One region of the Streptomyces sp. CWNU-52B genome, then DNA from elsewhere that is predicted to be linked to it. Evidence: riboswitches for the same ligand, from Rfam matches in the RefSeq annotation. Region 1 holds a riboswitch; the other holds the start of a gene.
The links. A riboswitch is a leader RNA that binds a small molecule or an ion and turns the genes downstream of it on or off. The one in region 1 is predicted to bind S-adenosylmethionine.
Positions count from the first base shown of each region.

Region 2: linked by a shared signal. The riboswitch ahead of ACLVWQ_RS26515 (putative leader peptide) and the one ahead of ACLVWQ_RS30020 (aminotransferase class V-fold PLP-dependent enzyme) in region 1 are both predicted to bind S-adenosylmethionine.

Region 1 is NZ_JBLFJV010000044.1:81,535-88,566, reverse strand. Features, by position in the region: gene ACLVWQ_RS30045 (NlpC/P60 family protein) at 237-1,268, opposite strand; gene ACLVWQ_RS30040 (NYN domain-containing protein) at 1,622-2,971, opposite strand; gene ACLVWQ_RS30035 (hypothetical protein) at 3,006-3,245, opposite strand; gene ACLVWQ_RS30030 (rhomboid family intramembrane serine protease) at 3,402-4,151, shown strand; gene ACLVWQ_RS30025 (Lrp/AsnC family transcriptional regulator) at 4,148-4,429, shown strand; gene ACLVWQ_RS30020 (aminotransferase class V-fold PLP-dependent enzyme) at 4,481-5,899, opposite strand; SAM riboswitch class IV at 6,090-6,206, opposite strand; gene trpD (anthranilate phosphoribosyltransferase) at 6,365-7,032, opposite strand, start outside.
Region 2 is NZ_JBLFJV010000028.1:128,722-135,753, forward strand. Features, by position in the region: gene ACLVWQ_RS26505 (C40 family peptidase) at 1-652, shown strand, start outside; gene ACLVWQ_RS26510 (glutathione S-transferase family protein) at 684-1,472, opposite strand; gene ACLVWQ_RS26515 (putative leader peptide) at 1,590-1,685, opposite strand; SAM riboswitch class IV at 1,692-1,840, opposite strand; gene ACLVWQ_RS26520 (putative leader peptide) at 2,139-2,204, shown strand; gene ACLVWQ_RS26525 (LLM class flavin-dependent oxidoreductase) at 2,283-3,584, shown strand; gene ACLVWQ_RS26530 (NtaA/DmoA family FMN-dependent monooxygenase) at 3,603-5,015, shown strand; gene ACLVWQ_RS26535 (LLM class flavin-dependent oxidoreductase) at 5,012-6,142, shown strand; gene ACLVWQ_RS26540 (LLM class flavin-dependent oxidoreductase) at 6,158-7,032, shown strand, end outside.

The sequences.
Region 1 (7,032 bases):
TAGCCGTGCGACTACACAGTGGCCAAAGACCCTCGCGGGCACACAACGTGACGCCCCGCCTCAGACGCAGGTCATCGGCGGGGCGAGGGGTCAGCGACAGTCACCGGAATTCGCCCGTTCGGGCGGCGCGGCGGCCGGTCGCGAACGACGAAGCCCGACCGGGCGGCGAGGCCAGATCGGGCGACGGACTCGGACCGGGCGCCAGGGCCCGGCCGGAAAGGGTCAGCGGACAGCGGTCAGACGCGGACGCCGAACTGGAAGGAGCCGATCGTGCTCATCGACTCGAGGCGGACCACGGCGCCCGGCTTCGGGGCGTGCAGGACCACACCGTTGCCGGCGTACAGGCCGACGTGCGCCAGGCTGTTGAAGAAGACCAGGTCGCCGGGCTTGAGCGCGTCGCGGCCGATCTTCGCGCCGTCGTTCTGCTGCGTGTAGGTGGTCCGGGATATCGACACACCGGCCTGACCGTAGGCCCACTGCGTCAGACCTGAGCAGTCGTACGAGTTGGGGCCGCTGCCGCCGGAGACGTACGGCTTGCCCATCTGGCTGCGCGCGGCGGCGAGGGCGGCGGCGCCGTAGTTGGAGCCCGCGACCTCGTTGCCGAGATCGATGCGGTCACCGGCGGAACGGCTGGCACGCTGGTCGGCGGCGGCGATGTCCGCCTTCTCCTTGGCGGTGAGGCTGTTGAGCAGCTTCTGCGCGTCGGCGAGCTTGGTCTGGACTTCCTTCTTCTTCTTGCCCAGGGTCTTGCGGGTGTCGGAGAGCTCCTTGAGCTTGCCGGCCGCCTCCTCGCGCTGCTGGGCGAGGACCCGCTGCTTGTCCTGGACCTTCTTCAGCGCCTCGACCTGCTGAGAGCTGAGCTGGTCGATCGTGGACGCCTTGTCGAGGTAGTCGTCCGGGTCCGCGGAGAGGAAGAGCTGCACGGAGGGGTCGATGGCACCCGTCCGGTACTGGGAGCTGGCCATCAGGCCGAGGCCGTCACGCATGGCGTTGAGATCGTCCTGGCCGCGGGCGACCTGGTCCTGGAGAGTGTCGATCTCCTTCTCCAGCTTCTCCTGCTTCTCCTCGGCGCCGTTGGCCTTGTCGGTGGCGAGCTCGACCTCTTCGTAGAGCTTGTCGACCTTGGCCTTGACCTCGTCCTTGCCGGGCTTCTCGCTGGGGGCGGCGTTGGCCGCCTGCGCACTGAGGGCAACGGCTGCAGCGGCGGCAGTGGTGAGCACGGTCACCCGGGTGCGGCTCGGCTGCTTCGGTCGACGGTGGGACGCCACGGAGGCGAGCTCCTTCATTACCTCAGCCGCCCACCGAAGACGCCGGTTGGCGGTGCCCCTTCACCGTCACTCCCATTGAGTGATCACCCGAGCGAAGGTTCGAGGCCTGACCCTAGTGACCACCCTGTGATCAGTTCAAATCCTCTTGAGGAAAATCTCGCTCACCGATCGCATTCTTTACAATCAACTCACGTGCAGTAACGATCGATTGACCCTACGTGGCGTGAAGGTTTCGCCAATCGGGGCAAGGCGAGCATCTGTTGCTCTTGGTGCGTCCGTCGCGTATGAGGCGTACGGGACAGAAGGGCGACCGCGGACCACCCAAGTGACGAGGCTGCCCGCGAACGGCGGGTTCAACCCCTCGAAAAGCGCTTGAGCAGCACCACGGAGGCCACCGGCCGAGCGCCCGCGGCGGCCACGCCGTCGGCCACCTCGCGGTCGGTCGAGACGACGATGACGGGCCGCCCCGGCGGCTCCGCGCGCACCAGCTGACGGATCAACTCGTCCGCCGTGATGCCCGCCTTGGAGAACAGCACCCGCACCCCGCGCGGCGGCGCGAGGAGCACCGGGGCGGCCAGCTCGGCCCCGTCGAAGACACAGGTGACCTCGGCGCCGGACTGCGCGGCGAGCTGCGAGAGCTGGCCGAGGAGCCGCAGCCGCTGTTTCTCCAGCGGCATCTGGGGATAGCCGGTCTTGGTGACGTTGTAGCCGTCGACGACCAGATGCGCCTGCGGCAGCGCCAGCAACTGGTCGAGGACGGCGGGATCGTGCTCGGACAGGGCACGGGCCGCGATGTCCTTGGGCGTCATCCGGCCCGGCTCGACCGCGTCCACGGTCTCCGCGGGCCGCACCGACACCGGCGGCAGGGCGAGTTCACGCCGCAGCCCCTGTGCCGCGTCGAGCACGGTGTCCAGGAGCAGTCGTACGCGCATGTCCTCGACGCTGCGGCCTTCGCGGGCCGCGCGGCGGGTGGCCTCCAGGGAGCCCTCGACCTCGCCGAGCCGCTGCTTGAGCCGCCGGGCCTCGCTCTCGGCGGCCGACAACTGGACCTGCGCCTCGCCGCGCACGGCGTCCATCTCGCCGCGCAGCTTGCGCAGCGCGGCCTCGCCGCGCTTGACGTCACTGAGGGCGCCGCGCAGCTTGCGGTGAAGCGATTCGGCTTCCTTCTTCGCCGCGTCGAGCTCGGTCCGCAGCCGCTCCGTCTCGGCCCGGGTCTGGCCACGGGCCTCGGCGAGCTCCCCGCGCAGCCGCTCCAGCTCGGCGCGGCTCTCCTCGTCGGCGCGCTCCGCGTCCGCGCGCAGGGCCTCCTCGCCCGCGGCGGTGACCAGTTTCACCCAGCCGGGGGGGCGCAGCACATAGGCCGCGGCCGCCACGTCCAGCGGGTCCGCGGCCGGGGGCGGTGAGCCCGAGTCGAGAGCGCCGGCCAGCTCGGGCTGGGCGTCCCTGAGCTTCTCGGCGATGCGCTGTCTGAAAAGCGGGTCGGTCTCCATGGCCGCGGCCATCGCGGTACCCGCGAACTTGGCACGGCGGTTGGGGGCGAACCGGGCGTACTGTCTCAGCTGCGTGGGCAGTTCGCCCACGGTCAGCCCGCCGAAGCCGTCGGAGACGATCTGCACGACCCTGCGGCGCACGCCGTCGGGCAGCGGACGGTCGAGCACCTCGGCGTCGCCGTCGTCCGGCTCCCCGCCTGTGGCCTCCACCATCCTTCACCCCTCGTCCGTGCGGGGCCCGCTCCCGTCAGGAGCCGGCGCCCGGCCTGTCCACCAGTTCCACCTGATCCACCGCGTTGCACCAGCGACAGCGCACGGACTCGATGGTCTCACTGACCACTTTGCTCTCCTCGACCTTCGGTTCCCCGGCCAGGTCCAGATGCACGTACTCGACGACCTTCGACGAACGCGTCACGTCGAAGCGCGTGAGGTTGCCGCAGAGCGTGCAGCGCCACCGGGTCTCGGCAGTCGGAAGGGGAACCGTCATCGTGGCAGTCGCTCTCTTTCCTGAATCTCCGTGCCGCACCAGATTCCCTGGAGCGTGTGGCTCGTAACCCTACGGCCTGGCGGGTACTCGACGCCCGTCCACCTGGAGCGGCGAGGCGATCTGCGCGACTTGGTCCCGTTACGTCATGCTCTGCTCATGCTCGCCAACTGGGGTCGCCCCCTCGACAGGGCGGCCAGGACGGTCAGGGCCCTCCGGCATCACCCCGCTCCGGTGACCTACGGGCTGATCGCCCTGTGCTGCGCGGTCTTCGTGATCAGCCCTGCGGCGGGGCTCAGTCCCGCGTACGGCACCGGTGACCGGCTGCTTTCCGCGCAGCGGGCCTATTTCGAACAGTGGGGCGTGGTGCCCGTCGAACTGTTCGAGGGATCACTGCGGGCCGCCGTCACCCCCGCCACCGCGCTCTTCGTGCACGGCAGCTGGCTGCATCTTCTGGGGAACATGCTCTTCCTCTATGTCTTCGGGGCGATGGCCGAGGAGCGGATGGGCCACGTCCGCTTCGCCCTCTTCTACCTGGGCTGCGGCTATCTCGCCCTGTTCGGCTACGCGGTGGTCCACGCCGACTCGTCAGGGACCCTCGTCGGCGCGTCCGGGGCGATCTCCGCTGTCCTCGGCGCGTTCCTCTACCTGTTCCCCAAAGCCCGGGTGACCAGTCTTTTCCCGTTCCTCTTCTTCCTGCCGCTGCGGTTTCCCGCCTGGGTGGTGCTGCCGTTCTGGGTGTCCCTGCAGTGGCTGGCCGCGGGCCGCGCGTCCCAGGGGCCCGGGGTCGCCTATCTGGCGCACCTGCTGGGGTTCTCCGCCGGGTTCCTCTACGCGTGGGTGGCGTACGGCCGTCCGGCTAGAGTGAAATCCCCAGCGCCGGCCCCCGAGGGAGAAAACCAGCCGTGATCACCGCGATCGTGCTCATCAAGACCAGCGTGGACCGGATTCCCGAGATCGCCGAGTCGGTCGCGGCGCTGGAGAGCGTCAGCGAGGTCTTCTCCGTGACCGGGACGTACGACCTGATCGCCATGGTGCGGGTGAAGGCCCACGACGACCTGGCCGACGTCATCCCCGGGATGATCAGCAAGATCCCGGGGGTGGAGGGCACGGACACGCATGTGGCGTTCCGCACCTACTCCCAGCACGACCTGGAGGCGGCGTTCGCCATCGGCGGCGACAACTAGGGCTGTTGCGGAAGCGGCCCCAGGACACCGCCCCTCAGGAGTGGGCCGCCGTCAGGCCGTGGGGACGCAGCGGCCGTCCTGCGTGCGGTAGTTCCAGCGGGCGCCGTCCTGGACCAGTTCCCGCACGGCCCGTACGAAACGCTCCACGTGCTCGTCGGGGGTGCCGGCGCCGAAGCTGACGCGGATGGCGTTCAGGGACTTCTCGCCGGGCGCGGCCTCGGGGGCTCCGCACTCGCCCTGGGACTGCGGGTCGCTGCCGAGGAGCGTACGGACGAGAGGGTGGGCGCAGAAGAGGCCGTCGCGGACGCCGATGCCGTACTCGGCGGAGAGCGCGGCGGCGAAGTGCGAGCTGTTCCAGCCCTCGACGACGAACGAGATGACGCCGACGCGCGGGGCGTCGTCGCCGAAGAGGGACAGGACGCGGACCTCGGGCACCTCGGCGAGACCGGCGAGGACGGTGTCGATCAGGTGCCGCTCCCGGGCGACCAGCGAGGTGAAGCCGGCCTCGGTGAGGGCCTTGCAGGCGGAGGCGATGGAGTAGGCGCCGATGACGTTGGGCGACCCGGCCTCGTGCCGTGCGGCGCTCTCGTGCCACTCGACGTCGACACCCCCGTCGACCCGCCGCGTCACCTTGCGCGAGGCGCCTCCGCCGGCGAGGTACGGCTCGGCCTCGGTCAGCCAGTCCGCGCGTCCGGCCAGCACACCCGCCCCGAACGGCGCGTACAGCTTGTGCCCGGAGAACGCGACCCAGTCCACGTCCAGCTCCCGTACGGAGACCGGGTGGTGGGGCGCGAGCTGGGCGGCGTCGAGCACGATGCGGGCGCCGTGGGTATGGGCGGCGGCGGCCAGCTCCCGTACGGGCCACAGCTCACCGGTGACGTTCGAGGCACCCGTGACGCACACGAGCGCCGGTCCCCGCGGGTCGCGCTCGGCCAGGGCCCGCTCCAGCGTGGCGACGGCCTCGCCCGGGGTGCGCGGGGCGTCGAGATAGGTGACCCGGGCGTCCCGCCAGGGCAGCAGCGACGCGTGGTGCTCGGTCTCGAAGACGAAGACCTGGCAGCCGGCGGGGAGGGCGGCGGCGAGGAGGTTCAGCGAGTCGGTGGTGGACCGGGTGAAGACGACCTGGTCGCCGTCGTCCCGGCAGTCGAGGAACTCCGCGACGGTCCTGCGGGCGTTCTCGAAGAGATCCGTGGAGAGCTGGGACAGGTACCCGGCCCCGCGGTGCACGCTCCCGTAGTACGGGGCGTACGCGGCCACGTCGTCCCACACCCGCTGGAGGGCGGGGGCGCTGGCGGCGTAGTCGAGCGCGGCGTAGGTGACCTCGCCGCCGGTCACGAGCGGGACGGTGACGTCCCGGCCCAGCACGGGCAGCGATCCGGACCCGGAGACGTCCTGACACCCGGTCTCGACGGACTCGACGGACTGGACAGCCTGGACGGACCGGTCGGCGGCAGCGGTGGAGACAGACATGGCGAACTCCTGAGAGGCAGGCGAGATCACTGTGCGGGCCGCGGGCGGGCAGGCCTCGGCGGCTCGGCACAGGAGAGGTGAAAGGGGTACGCGGAAGTGGGGCTCGGCGCCCTATCGCATTCGCTTGCTCATGAAAGGCTCCCTCGAACGACCAGGACCCCTGGTGTGTCCGCTCCAGCGAGCGGTGAGGGGTCCGCGCTTGCCGTAGACCTCACTGCCTACGACCTGGTCTTCACCCGGGGCACCCCGCCACGGACGGAGGGTTGCCGGACAGTCGGCCGGGGCCTCATGACTGTCACTCATGACCTGCCAGCATCTTGCCACACGATCTTCCGAGCGCACTACGGATGTCCGTATACCGGGACGGCGTGGGTCGCGGTGCCGGGCGCGCGGTCCTTTCCGGGGGGCGAGGAACTGCGTCTCTCGGGGGCGCGGGGAACTGCGCGACCAGCCCCACCCGCCCAGCTACCGGTTGGTGGCAGCCACCCACCGGTCGAGCGTCCGCAGCGCCGCCCCCGAGTCGATCGCCTCCGCGGCGCGAGCCATCCCCGCCCGGATCTGCTCCGCGAGCGGCCCGGCGCCCGGCGTCAGCGCCACCAACGCCGCCGCGGAGTTCAGCAGCACCGCGTCCCGGACCGGCCCGGTCTCCCCCTGCAGCAGCCGCCGCGCGACATCCGCGTTGTACGACGCGTCAGCCCCTCGCAACGCCTCCACGGGCACCAGCTCGATCCCCACGTCCCGCGGGTCGAAGGCCTCCTCGCGGACCTTCCCGTCCCGCACGACCCACACCCGCGAGGTCGCCGTCGTCGTCAGCTCGTCGAGCCCGTCGTCACCGCGGAAGACCAGCGAGGAGTTGCCGCGCTCGGCGAACACCCCGGCCATGATCGGCGCCATCAGCGGGTCGGCGCACCCGACCGCCTGTGCCTTCACCCGCGCGGGGTTGGTCAGCGGACCGAGCACGTTGAACACCGTCCTGATGCCCAACTGCCCCCGCGCGGCACCCACATGACGCATCGCCGGATGGAACTTGGCCGCGAAGCAGAAGGTGATCCCGGCCACCTCGGCGACCTCCGCCACCCGATCCGTCGGCAGCGCCAGATTGACCCCGAGCTTCTCCAGCACGTCGGAGGCCC
Region 2 (7,032 bases), on a different contig from region 1:
GCCCATGTATCCCGGCGCGGCCACGAGTGCCGCCGCCGACCAGAGCCTCGGCGGCGGCATGTACCTCGGCACGGACCAGTACGCGGGTACGGGCCAGTACGCCGGCACCACGGGCCGGTACGTCGACGTGAGCACCCCCATCGCCACCGGTGTCGCCCTCGACATGCAGGGCATGTCCGCCCCCAGGTACGCCGTGCCCGATCCCAGGTACGCGGTTCCCGGCCCCGGCCACACCGTGCCGGCCCCCGCTCCGGCGCCCGCGCCCGCGGTGGCCGTACCCGACCCCGGCTACGGCGGGCAGGGCGCCAGGGCCGCCGACTTCGCGCGCGCCCAGATCGGCAAGCCGTGCGTCTGGGGCGCCATGGGACCGGGCTCGTACGACTGCTCCAGCCTCACCCAGGCCGCGTGGAAGGCCGCGGGAGTCGCCCTCCCGCGTGCCGTCCACGAGCAGGCGACCGCCGGCGCGCTGGTCTCCGGCGCCGAGATCCGGCTCGGTGACCTGATCCTCTACAGCGGCCCCGTCGGGCACGTGGGCATCTACACGGGCAACGGCATGATGGTCCACGCGCCGAGCCCGGGGGCCGCCATCCGCGAGGAGTCGATCTACTGGGCGGGCGAGTCCGCGATCCACAGCGTGATACGCCCCGCCTGAGCCGTCCGCACGGCGGGCGGGGAGCTTGGGCCTAACTTCCCGCCCGTACCCGGCCGAGGAAGGCCGGGTGCCGGCCGAGACGGCGGACGTACCGCTCCAGGTTGAGGTACGGGGCCAGGGCGTCGGCCGTGCCGAGGTGGGTGAGCGCCACCCAGAGGTCCACGTCCGCGGCGCTGATCTCGGCGCCCAGCACATGAGGGTGCGCGGCCAGCTGATGGTCGAGCAGGGTCAGCGTCGCCGCCCGCGCGGGAGGCTGGGCGGCCGGTGTGACGTCCCGGGTGAGGAGTTCACGCAGGGCGTCGATCTCCGCGGCGAGGGCCGGCGGCCGCAGCACGGGCAGGCCGGCCGCCTCCGCCTCCCGGAGCCCGGAGAGGTCGGCCAGGTCGCGCAGGATGTCGGGCGTGTGGTTGCTGACGACGCGTCCGCTCCACCGGTCGCACAGCGCGGGCGCGGTGAGCGGCCCGTCGTAGTGGTGCCAGGTCGCCTCGTAGGCCCGGCGCAGCGCGGCGAAGGCGTCGGGTGTCTCGGCGGGGTGGGTCAGGACCGTCGTGGCGGTCGAGTGCTGAAGGCCCAGCAGGGCCAGGGTGATCGCGACCCGCTCCGAACGCTGACAGCCTTCGGACAGATACAGCTGATAGCGGTGCGGTGCCGGGTAGAAGCCGCCGGCGAGGCCGACGCCGATGCGACCGCGGAAGCGGTGCGGACGTACGGCGGGGCCGGGCACGGCCGCACCGCAGCCGGCCGCGGGGGTGACCGCCGTCCGTGCGGCGGCCGTCGCGAAGGTACCTGTGCTCGAACCGCGGGAAACTGTCTCGGGCATGGCTCTCCTGAGGGAATCGCGGAAGCCCTGGCAGCCTTGTGGGCACCAGTGGCGAAACGGGGTGACTGCGCTGTCGCTGTCGGCGTGCAGGTCCGGATCAGGCGGACATGCGGCGGACTAGTACGCGCTGGAGACGCGGAGCAGGTCGATGTGCAGTCGCCTCGTCAAGCCGTTCCTGGGCAATTCCCACCCGTCCACGGTCGGGGCTCGCACGAGGCGAGACCACGCTTGTCCCGCCGCTCCGGCGGAACCCGGTCGTCACCCGGGGCACCCCGTCGCGGTGGAAGGGTTGCCTGCCAGCGGGCCGGGGCCGATGAACCGCACGGACGGGGGAGGACCCCGCCCGACGGGCGCTGACAATCGTGACCGTCCCCGCAAGTGTCGGTGCGCTGAGTGAGGTCGTCAAGAAGCCCATACGACACGTCTCAACACGTGGGCAGACGAACAAGAACGGACGAACCGCCGGCCGGTGTGCGCCCGACCGTACCGGCCCTCGGACTCCTGTGAGAATTTTCCGACTGCCGGAAGAAACGGCACACCCGTACTGTTGTGTGCGTCGACGAGCAGACGCTGCCCGGCAACGGGACCGCACGGACGGAGGTGACGCACGTGGGACCACGCCCCGTGCCCTGCCTCCGCGTCCCGAAGCTCACACCGCGCCGCCGGGTGCGGCTGTACTCGCGGCCGCACATCGACCTGCTCCGCTTCGCCGGCGCGCTCTGTCGTCCCTGACCCGTACTCCACGCGGCTCCGCCCTCCTCCAGCGAGGGCCGGCTTTCTCCTACGGTCGATCAGGAAGGCACACCTCTCGTGTCCTCAACACCTGCTGCCCCGCCCTCTCCCGAGCCCGCCCCCTCCGCCGCCTCTTCTTCCGCCTTCCTGCACCTCGCCGTGGCGCTCGACGGCGCAGGCTGGCATCCCGCCGCCTGGCGTGAACCGGTGGCCCGCCCCCGTGACCTGCTCACTGCCGGCTACTGGACGGACCTCGTCACCGAGGCCGAACGCGGACTGCTCGACTTCGTGACCATCGAGGACGCCCTCGGTCTCCAGTCCTCGCGGTTCACCGAACCCGACGGGCGGACCGACCAGGTCCGCGGCCGCCTCGACGCCGTCCTCATCGCCGCCCGCGTCGCACCGCTGACCCGTCACATAGGGCTGCTGCCGACCGTGGTGACCCCCCATACGGAGCCCTTCCACATATCGAAGGCCATCGCCACCCTCGACTACGTGAGCTCCGGGCGCGCGGGCGTCCGGGTCCAGGCGTCGGTCCGCCGGAACGACGCCGCCCACTTCGGCCGCCGTACGTTCCCCTCGTTCCGCATCGAGGACCTGGACAGCCCCGAGGTGCGGGAGCTGACGATCGACCTCTTCGACGAGGCGGCCGACTACGTCGAAGCGGTCCGACGGCTGTGGGACAGCTGGGAGGACGACGCGGAGATCCGGGACGTCGCCACCGGCCGCTTCGTCGACCGGGACAAGCTGCACTACATCGACTTCGAGGGCAGGCACTTCAGCGTCAAGGGGCCCTCGATCACCCCCAGGCCCCCGCAGGGCCAGCCGCTGGTCGGCGCGCTCGCCCACGACTCCGTGACCGGTGCCCCGTACCGCCTGCTGGGCCGCTCCGCCGACCTCGGATTCGTCACCCCGCACGACGCGGCACAGGCCGAGGCGATCGTCGCCTCGGTGCGCGCCGAACAGGACGCGGCCGGGCGGGCGGGGGAGCCCCTGCACCTCTTCGGCGACCTGGTCGTCCTCCTCGACGAAGATCCGGCCGAGGCCGTGGCCCGCAAGGAGCGGCTCGACGCTCTCGCGGGCTACCCGTACACCAGCGACGCCCGTGTCTTCACCGGCACGCCGGCCCAACTGGCCGATCTGCTCCAGGAGTTGAGCCAGGCCGGACTGACCGGCTTCAGGCTGCGGCCCGCCGTCGCCGGCCACGACCTCCCGGCGATCACCCGGGGGCTGGTCCCCGAACTCCAGCGCCGTGGCGTCTTCCGGCACGCGTACGAGGCCGACACCCTGCGCGGGCTCCTCGGGCTCGAACGCCCGGCCAACCGCTACGCCGCCGCCGGAGCCGGAGTCCCTTCCGCCGACGCCGTCACCACCGCCTGAGCCGGAAGGACCCCGACCATGAGCAAGCCCGTCAAGCAGATCCACCTTGCGGCCCACTTCCCCGGCGTCAACAACACCACCGTGTGGAGCGACCCCGCGGCCGGCAGCCACATCGAGTTCAGCTCCTTCGCGCACTTCGCGCGCACCGCCGAACGCGCCAAGTTCGACTTCCTGTTCCTCGCGGAGGGTCTGCGCCTGCGCGAACAGGGCGGCAAGATCTACGACTTGGACGTCGTCGGACGGCCCGACACCTTCACCGTCCTGTCCGCGCTCGCCGCCGTCACCGAACGCCTCGGGCTGACCGGCACCATCAACTCCACCTTCAACGAGCCCTACGAGGTGGCGCGCCAGTTCGCGAGCCTCGACCACCTCTCCGACGGCCGCGCCGCCTGGAACGTCGTCACCTCCTGGGACGCCTTCACCGGCGAGAACTTCCGCCGCGGCGGCTTCCTCCCGCAGGAGGAGCGCTACTCCCGGGCCAAGGAGTTCCTGGCCACCGCGAACGAACTCTTCGACTCCTGGCACGGGGACGAGATCGTCGCCGACCAGGAGACGGGTACGTTCCTGCGCGACGCGAAGGCCGGCGCCTTCGTCCACCAGGGCCTGCACTTCGACATCGAGGGGCAGTTCAACGTCCCGCGCTCCCCGCAGGGCCGCCCGGTGATCTTCCAGGCGGGCGACTCCGAGGAGGGCCGCGAGTTCGCCGCCGCGAGCGCCGACGCGATCTTCAGCCGGTACGCCACCCTCGACGAGGGCCAGGCGTTCTACACGGACGTCAAGGGCCGCCTGGCCCGCCACGGCCGCACCCCCGACGAGCTGCTGATCCTGCCCGCCGCGACCTTCGTCCTCGGCGACACGGACGCCGAGGCCGAGGAACTGGCCCGCGAGGTACGCCGTCAGCAGGTCAGCGGGGCCACCGCGCTCAAGCACCTGGAGTTCGTCTGGAACCGCGACCTGTCCGCGTACGACCCGGACGGCCCGCTGCCCGACATCGACCCCGACCTCGGCGAGCACACCCTCGCCCGCGGCCGGGCCCAGGTCAGGATGTACCGCGACCCGCTGGCCACCGCCCGCGAGTGGCGGGAGCGCGCCGCGGCCAACAAGTGGTCCATCCGCGACCTGGTCATCGAGACGAGCAACCGCCAGGCCTTCGTGGGCTCCCCGGCGACGGTCGCGAACACCATCGACGCGTTCGTGCAGGCCGACGCCAGCGACGGGTTCATCCTCGTCCCGCACATCACCCCCGGCGGCCTCGACGTCTTCGCCGACACGGTCGTCCCGCTGCTCCAGGAGCGCGGCGTCTTCCGCACGGAGTACGAGGGCACGACCTTGCGCGACCACCTGGGACTGGTCCAGCCCTCCTCCCGGACCCGCTCGGACGGGGAGAACTCCACCGACGCCGCGGCGCGGGGCGAACGGGCCGCGTCATGAGGTTCCTGGCCATCACCCTGATCGTGCACGCGCCGGACCCGGTGACCGGAGTCCTCAAACCGACCGGCGACCGCTTCCGCGAAGTCCTCGACAACGCCGTACTGGCCGAGGAGTTGGGCTTCGACGGCTTCGGAGTGGGGGAGCGGCACGAGCGCCCCTTCATCTCCTCCTCGCCCCCCGTCGTCCTCAGCCACATCGCCGCCCTCACCTCCCGCATCCGCCTGTTCACGGCGGTGACCACACTCAGCCTCCTCGACCCGGTGCGCGCGTACGAGGACTACGCGACCCTGGACCACCTGTCCGGCGGCCGCCTCGAACTGATCATCGGCAAGGGCAACGGCGCCGCCCAGCGCGACCTGTTCCACGTCACCCCCGAGGACCAGTGGGACCGCAACGCCGAGAGCTACGAGGTGTTCCGCAAGCTCTGGCGACAGGACAAGGTGACCGCCGACACCCGCTTCCGCCCTGGCCTCGTCGACGCGGAGGTATGGCCCCGACCGCTCCAGCAGCCCATCCGCGTCTGGCACGGCAGCGCCACCAGCAAGGAGTCCGTCGACCTCGCCGCCCGCTACGGTGACCCGCTCTTCTCGGCGAACGTCTCCAATCCGATCGACCCGTACGCCGAGCTGATCGGCCATTACCGCGAACGCTGGGAGCACCACGGCCACGACCCGGCCCGTATCGCGGTGGGCGCCGGGACCGCCGGCTACTACGGGGCCCGTACGTCGCAGGAGGCGGTCAGCGCGTACCGGCCCGTCTTCGAAGGGCAGTTGGCGTTCCAGCGGCGGCTCGGTCTCCAGCCGGTGTTCGCCACCCTGGAGGACTTCGTGGAGCGCAGTTCGGCACTGATCGGCAGCCCGCAGCAGATCATCGAGAAGGTGCACCGCTACCACGAGCGGTTCGGCCACACGGTGCTGCATCTGCACGCGGACGCCGGTGGACTGACGGACACCCGGCACCGCGACTCGCTCGCCCTCTTCCAGTCGGACATCGCCCCGGTGCTGCGCCGTGAGATCCCCGACCCGCCGTTCCCCTGGGGCCCGGTGGAGGCCGGCCCGGTGCCGGCCGGACCCACGCCGTCGGTACCCGCCCCTGCCGCCGCCAGCCCCGTCTCCGCCGACCGCTGAGGAGCACCCCCACCCATGTCAGACATCCCTCTCGGCGTACTCGACCTCGTCCCGGTGTCGTCCGGCTCCACCGCCGCCGACGCCCTGCGCAACTCCATCGACCTGGCCCAGCAGAGCGAACGGTTCGGGTACGCGCGCTACTGGTTCGCCGAGCATCACCTGAACCCCGGGGTGGCCGGCACCTCACCGGCGGTCGTGCTCGCGCTCACCGCGTCCGCGACCTCGACGATCCGGCTCGGCTCCGGAGCCGTACAACTGGGCCACCGCACCGCCCTGTCCACGGTGGAGGAGTTCGGGCTGATCGACGCGCTGCATCCCGGGCGCCTCGACCTGGGCCTTGGGCGTTCCGGCGGCCGTCCGCCCGGCGGGCCCGTGGCCCCGCTGCCGGACGCGACGCCGGTGGTGGACGGGCGTGCCCCCAGTGGTCTGCTCATCCCGCCGAAGTTCTCCTTCGCGCACCTGCTCGGCTCACCGCGGGTCGCGCTGCAACTGGAGCTGCTCAAGCAGCCGAAGGCCGAGTCGCAGGAGTACGGCGAGCAGATCGACGACATCCTCGCGCTGCTGGCCGGCACCTACCGGTCGGCGGACGGCATCGAGGCCCATGTGGTCCCGGGGGAGGGCGCCGACCTCCAGGTGTGGATCCTGGGCAGCAGCGGTGGCGAGAGCGCCGAGGTGGCGGGCCGGGGCGGCCTGCGGTTCGCGGCGAACTACCACGTCAGCCCGGGGACCGTGCTGGAGGCGGTCGACGCGTACCGGGCGGCGTTCCGGCCCTCCGACGTCCTCGACAAGCCGTATGTGAGCGTCTCGGCCGACGTGGTGGTCGCCGAGGACGACGAGAGCGCCCGTGAGCTGGCCGCGGGCTACGGCCCGTGGGTCCGCAGCATCCGCAC